2 regions of the Kitasatospora sp. NPDC048540 genome follow, and region 2 is predicted to be linked to the other one. Evidence: riboswitches for the same ligand, from Rfam matches in the RefSeq annotation. Region 2 holds a riboswitch; the other holds the start of a gene.
What was found. A riboswitch is a leader RNA that binds a small molecule or an ion and turns the genes downstream of it on or off. The one in region 2 is predicted to bind glycine.
Positions count from the first base shown of each region.

Region 1: linked by a shared signal. The riboswitch ahead of gcvT (glycine cleavage system aminomethyltransferase GcvT) and the one ahead of gcvP (aminomethyl-transferring glycine dehydrogenase) in region 2 are both predicted to bind glycine.

Region 1 is NZ_JBEZIR010000061.1:65-3,457, reverse strand. Features, by position in the region: gene AB0D08_RS23035 (enhanced serine sensitivity protein SseB C-terminal domain-containing protein) at 1-146, opposite strand, end outside; gene AB0D08_RS23030 (enhanced serine sensitivity protein SseB C-terminal domain-containing protein) at 388-1,182, opposite strand; glycine riboswitch at 1,340-1,445, shown strand; gene gcvT (glycine cleavage system aminomethyltransferase GcvT) at 1,622-2,740, shown strand; gene gcvH (glycine cleavage system protein GcvH) at 2,818-3,198, shown strand; partial or broken gene AB0D08_RS23015 (serine hydroxymethyltransferase) at 3,286-3,393, shown strand, end outside.
Region 2 is NZ_JBEZIR010000151.1:1,635-5,027, reverse strand. Features, by position in the region: gene AB0D08_RS35770 (YsnF/AvaK domain-containing protein) at 1-566, opposite strand, end outside; partial or broken gene AB0D08_RS35765 (PRC-barrel domain-containing protein) at 627-947, opposite strand; glycine riboswitch at 1,135-1,240, shown strand; gene gcvP (aminomethyl-transferring glycine dehydrogenase) at 1,480-3,393, shown strand, end outside.

The sequences.
Region 1 (3,393 bases), on a different contig from region 2:
ATGTCCATGTTCCCGTACTGGGCGTCGGGGCTGCCGGGCTGTCCGTGCCACAGCAGCATCCAGACCTGGCCCTCGGCCAGCGCGCGCAGCAGCGCTTCGTAGGCCTCGTACCGCTCGGGCGCGACCTGGGCCAGGGCACGCTCGATCGCCCCCGGGTCACCACCGGGGCGCGCCTGGCCCCACTGGCCCGGCGCGCCGCCGCCTGCCGCTCCCGCGCTCACGCGCCCACCTCGCTCTCGCCCGTCCCGTCGCCTCCGCGGCCCCGCCGCGCGGACTGTCGGCAGCAACCCTATGGGGCAAGGCCGACAGCCGTCATACCGCCGTCCCCCTACTGGACGGTCACCGCCGGGGCGGGCCGCCCGCGGGGCCCGGTCCCGTCCCGCCCGTTCAGGCGCGGACGTAGAACGGCCGCACCTGGGTGACGAGCCAGTCGACCACCGGGTCGGCGGCCAGGTCCAGCAGCACCAGGTGGACGCCCCAGGCCGGGGCGGCGGTTCCGAGCGCCCGGCCGAGCGCCTCGCCCACCCGGGCCGGGTCGGCGGGCAGCGCGGGGTCGAGCTGGATGCCCAGGTAGAGCAGGGTGGCCTCACCCTCCACCTTGGCCAGCGCCCGACGGGCCGTCAACACCTCGGGCAGCATCGCGAGTTCGGATCCGGCGGCGGCCAGGAAGGCGTACGGCTCCTGGTGCGGCTCGGGCTCCTTGAGGGCGACCCTCGCCCCCTCGGGCACACCGCCGTCCGTCGGCCGATCGCCCTGCGGGCCGCGCCGCAGCTCGCCCACGCCCTCCGGCGGCACCGGGATGCCGACCGGCGCCTCGGGGTTGACCGCGATGCCGATGCCCAGCGGCAGGCCGCGGGCGAACTCCCACATCGGCGCGATCGCGAAGGCCATCCCGGGCGCCTGGCGCAGGAACTCCTCCTGGGAGGAGAAGACCGGCACGTACGGCGCGCCGGCCAGTTCGATGGTGGGCAGGTCCAGCGACTGGCCCTGCTGGTCGGCGCCGGCCGGCAGCGGGATCCACACCTGGCTGCGGGCCAGCACCTCGATCACCCGGGGCGTGGCGCCCGGGTCGCCCAGGGCCGCGGTGAGGACCTGTTCCAGCTCGTTGACCGGCCAGCTCCCGCCCTCGGGAGCCGCGCCCGGCTCCGTCCAAGGCCGTGCCTCGCCCGCCGGGTACCCCATCCGTCTCTGCCCCTTCCGCCCTGACCGGGCGAGCCCGCGCGCCGCGCGCCGTGCGCGGGCCGAAGAACCGTCCCGCAGAGCGTATCGCCCGGCCCCCCTCCCGCAGGGCCCCGCGGGCATGCCATGATGACCCCGATCGAACTTCATACTGGCCGCTCGAACCCGCGCGGGAGAGTCCGGAGTGCCACTACACGGCACGGGCCGGCGCCGAAGGAGCAAGTCCTCCCCGGAATCTCTCAGGCCACCCATACCGCGCGGGCGAGGCACATCTGGAAAGTGGACACGGCCGCGCCGTGCGCCCACCCACGGTGCAAGCCGCCATTCTTGTGTGCGGTGAAGCTCTCAGGTTGTGACGACAGACGGGGAGACTCCACCCCCGCATGCCCGCATCCAGGTGCGGGCGCGCTCCGTGAGTGTCCAGCCAAGGAGTCCCGCCGCCATGTCCCTCCGCCACACCGCGCTCGACGCGCTGCACCGCTCGCTCGGTGCCACCATGACCGACTTCGCCGGCTGGGACATGCCGCTGCGCTACGGCTCCGAGCGCGAGGAGCACCTCGCGGTCCGCACCAGGGCCGGCCTCTTCGACCTCTCCCACATGGGCGAGATCACCGTCAGCGGCCCGCAGGCGGGCGAACTGCTGGACCACGCGCTGGTCGGCTTCATCTCCGCGCTCGGCGTGCTGCGCGCCCGCTACACCATGATCTGCCGCGAGGACGGCGGCATCCTCGACGACCTGATCGTCTACCGCACCGGCGAGGCCGAGTACATGGTGGTCGCCAACGCCTCCAACGCCCAGGTGGTGCTGGACGCGCTGACCGAGCGGGCGGCCGGCTTCGACGCCGAGGTCCGCGACGACCGCGACGCCTACGCGCTGCTCGCCGTCCAGGGCCCGGAGGCCAACGGCATCCTGGCCTCGCTGACCGACGCCGACCTGCCGGGGCTGAAGTACTACGCGCTGCTGCCCGCCACCGTCGCCGGCCGCGAGGTGTGGCTGGCCCGCACCGGTTACACCGGCGAGGACGGCTTCGAGATCTTCTGCGCCCCCTCCGACGCCGAGCACCTGTGGCAGGAGCTCAGCAAGGCCGGCGCCGACAAGGGCCTGGCGGCCTGCGGCCTGTCCTGCCGCGACACCCTCCGGCTGGAGGCGGGCATGCCGCTGTACGGGCACGAGCTGTCCACCGACCTCACCCCGTTCGACGCCGGCCTCGGCCGGGTGGTGCGCTTCGACAAGACCACCAACGACGGCCGCTTCGTCGGCCGCGAGGCGCTGGAGCGGGCCGCCGCCGCGGCCGAGACCGCCCCGCCGCAGGTGCTGGTGGGCCTGGTCTCCGAGGGCAAGCGGGTGCCGCGCGCCGAGTACGCGGTGGTCTCCGCCGAGGGCGCCCCGATCGGTCGGATCACCTCCGGCGCCCCCTCCCCCACCCTGGGCAAGCCGATCGCCATCGCGTACGTGGACGCCGCGCACGCCGCCCCGGGCACCGCCGTCGCGGTCGACGTCCGCGGCAAGCACGAGCCGGTCGAGGTCGTCGCGCTGCCGTTCTACAAGCGCGCCCGCTGACCCGCACCAATCCGACAGGCCGGTCCGGTCGGCGGACGGCTTCGCCCTACCCTCTTGCGATCCTGGAGAATGACGTCATGAGCAACCCCACGCACCTGCAGTACACCAAGGAGCACGAGTGGCTGACCGCGGCCGACGCTGACGGCGTCTCGACCGTCGGCATCACCAAGCACGCGGCCGACGCGCTCGGCGACATCGTGTACGTCCAGCTCCCGGAGGTCGGCGACACCGTCACCGCCGGCGAGACCTGTGGTGAGCTCGAGTCCACCAAGTCGGTCAGCGACCTGTACTCGCCGGCCACCGGCGAGATCGTCGAGATCAACCAGGCCGTCATCGACGACCCGGCCCTGGTCAACGGCGAGCCCTTCGAGGGTGCCTGGCTGTTCAAGCTCAAGGTCGAGGCGACCGACGAGCTGCTGGACGCCGAGGCCTACACCGCGTTCACCAGCGGCGCCTGACCCACCGCGTGAAAGGGGGCCGGCCGCAGCGCGGCGGACGGCCCCTTCCCCTCAGGTAACCGCCCAGCCCCACGGGAAGACCCACTCATGACGGTTCTCAACCAGTCCCTGCACGCGCTCGACCCGGAGATCGCCGCCGCGGTCGACGCCGAGCTGCACCGCCAGCAGACCACCCTCGAAATGATCGCCTCCGAG
Region 2 (3,393 bases):
TCCTCCATGCCCTCGACGATCTCCTGCTCGGTCAGCGACGCGCGCTCCGCCTCGGTCACCGGCACCCGCTCGACCCGGACCCGCTCCCGGACCACCGGCACCTTGCGCTCCACCGGCTCGCTGGTCACGTACTTGCGCAGCCGCGCGGTCCCCAGCACGTGCCACTCGGTGGTGATGTCCAGCCGCTCCTCGCGGCAGGTGATCTCCACCGGCCCGCTCGGTGCGCTGGACGCCGGGCCCGAGGGCTGCTGCGCCGCGCCCGGCATCCTGGTGTCGCCCTGGGCGTCGTGGTGGTTGGACGGCTGCGGGGCGGCGGACTGCGGCGCGCCGTGCTGGGTGGTCGCCTGGTGGGCGGCCAGCGGGGAGCCGAGCTGCATGGTCGGGGGGTCCTCGGCGGGCGCCGCCTGCGGCGCCGCGGCCGGGGCGGGGGCCGGTGCCGCCACCGGGGCGGCGGCGTGCGGGGCGAACGGCGCCGCGTTGGTCGCACTCGGCTCGGGCGCGGTCATCGTCTGCGGCGAGGAGGAGACCTTGCCGAAGTCCCGGTCCTTGCTGCGGTCGGCCGCCACCGCGGCGGCGGCCGCGGCCGAACCGTTGGTCGCGGCGGGCGGCGGCGGGGTGCCGCCGCCGGCGTCCAGCCCGTAGTAGCGGTAGAGCTGCAACTCCTGGGCGGGCGAGAGGTGCTGGCCCACACCGAAGTCCGGGGACTCCTTGATCAGCGACTTGTCGTACGGGACCCGCAACTCGTCGCCGGCGAACTCGCTGGTGGTCAGCGGGACGAACGCGTCCCGGCCGAAGATCCCGGTCCGCACCGCAGCCCACTCGGGCTCCCCGGTCGCGTCGTCGAGATACACCTCGTCGACCGTACCGATCTTGTCACCGTTCCGGTCGACCGCCTTGTGTCCGATCAGGTCGCGCGGATCGATATCGGTCTGCACGCTGTCCTCCAGTCCGCCTGCTCCTGACTAGGCCGTCGAGGGGGCGGTCGGAGGAGCTGGCCGCCCGCCACTTCACACGAAAAGCCATCAATCGGACGTAGGCGACCCGGGCGCCGCCGTCCGGGGAACGGCGGCGCGGACCGGCCGCCCCTGGCCCGTGATCCGCGGGAATCTCGCTGGTACCCTGGGCGGCGACCGCCGAGCCCGCTCGGGAGAGTCCCTGGGCCCGCCGCAGCGGGCGGCCAGGGCGCCGAAGGAGCAACTCCTCCCCGGAATCTCTCAGGCACCCGTACCGTGTGGGACAGGTCACTCTGGAAAGCAGGGCAGGACCGCCGGCGCGGGAGCCGACGGCACCACCCTCACCGACGGTGCAAGCCGACGGGTGGCCCTCCGGGCCGCCCGTGCGGGCGAAGCTCTCAGGTCCCGATGACAGAGGGGGAGGCCTGTCGGGTTCGTGCGCTCAAGGTCCCCGCCGCCCAGCGGCGGTGCAGGCCGGTCGGCGCCCGCACCCCAGCCGGTCATCGACCAGGAGGCCTCGACCCCCATGAACGCCCAGCCGACCCACGGTCGCCGCAGCGACGCCACCCTCGCCGAACTCGAGCTGGCCAGCCCCTTCGAGACCCGCCACATCGGCCCCGACGCGGCCGCCCAGGAGAAGATGCTGGCCCACGTCGGCTACGCCTCCCTGGACGAGCTGTCCGACGCCGCCGTGCCCGACACCATCAAGAGCCTCACCGCGCTCGGCCTGCCGGCCGGCCGCAGCGAGGCCCAGGTGCTCGCCGAACTGCGCGAGCTGGCCGACCGCAACCAGGTCCTCACCTCGATGATCGGCCTCGGCTACTACGGCACCTTCACCCCGCCGGTGATCCTGCGCAACGTGCTGGAGAACCCGGCCTGGTACACCGCCTACACCCCGTACCAGCCGGAGATCTCCCAGGGCCGCCTGGAGGCGCTGCTCAACTTCCAGACCCTGGTCTCCGACCTGACCGGCCTGGACACCTCCGGCTCCTCGCTGCTCGACGAGGCCACCGCCGCCGCCGAGGCGATGGCGCTGGCCCGCCGGGTCACCAAGGTCAAGGGCGGTGTCTTCCTGATCGACGCCGACACCCTGCCGCAGACCGTCGCGGTGATCGAGACCCGCGCCGTGCCGACCGGCGTCGAGGTGGTCGTCGCCGACCTCTCCGACGGCATCCCGGCCGAGATCGCCGAGCGCGGCGTCTTCGGCGTGCTGCTCCAGTACCCCGGCGCCTCCGGCGCGGTCCGCGACCTCGCGCCGCTGATCGAGCAGGCGCACGGCCTCGGCGCGGTCGTCGCGGTCGCCGCCGACCTGCTGGCGCTCACCCTGCTGAAGTCGCCGGGCGAGCTCGGCGCCGACATCGCCTGCGGCACCTCGCAGCGCTTCGGCGTTCCGATGGGCTTCGGCGGCCCGCACGCCGGCTACCTGGCCGTGCGCGCCCAGTACGCCCGCAACCTGCCCGGCCGCCTGGTCGGCGTCTCGGTCGACAACGACGGCAACCGCGCCTACCGCCTCGCCCTGCAGACCCGCGAGCAGCACATCCGCCGCGAGAAGGCCACCAGCAACATCTGCACCGCCCAGGTGCTGCTCGCCGTGATGGCCTCCATGTACGCGGTCTACCACGGCCCCGACGGCCTGGCCGACATCGCCCGCCGCACCCACCGCTACGCCGCCGCCCTCGCCGAGGGCCTGACGGCCGGCGGCGTGGAGCTCGTCCACGGCGCGTTCTTCGACACCGTCACCGCCCGCGTCCCCGGCCGCGCCGCCGAGGTGGTCGCCGCCGCGGCCGAGGCCGGTGTCAACCTGTACCAGGCCGACGCCGACACTGTCTCGATCTCCTGCGACGAGACCACCACCCGCGAGCACCTGGCCGCCGTCTGGGCGTCCTTCGGCCTGAAGGACACCGCGGTCGCCGAGGCCGCCGACACGCTGCCCGCGGCCCTGCTGCGCGAGGACGAGTACCTCACCCACCCGGTCTTCCACAGCCACCGGTCCGAGACCGCCATGCTGCGCTACCTGCGCCGCCTGTCGGACCGCGACTACGCGCTGGACCGCGGCATGATCCCGCTGGGCTCCTGCACCATGAAGCTCAACGCGACCACCGAGATGGAGCCGGTGACCTGGCCCGAGTTCGGCCAGCTGCACCCCTTCGCCCCCGCCGAGCAGGTCCAGGGCTTCCTCAGCCTGATCCACGGCCTGGAGCAGCAGCTGGTCGAGGTGACCGGCTACGACGCCGTCTCCATCCAGCCCAACGCCGGCTCCCAGGGCGAGCTGGCCGGCCTGCTCGCCGTCCGCGCCTACCACCTGGCCAACGGCGACACCCAGCGCGACGTCTGCCTGATCCCGTCCTCCGCGCACGGCACCAACGCCGCCTCCGCCGTGATGGCCGGCATGCGGGTCGTCGTGGTCAAGACCCTGGTCGACGGCGACGTGGACGTCGAG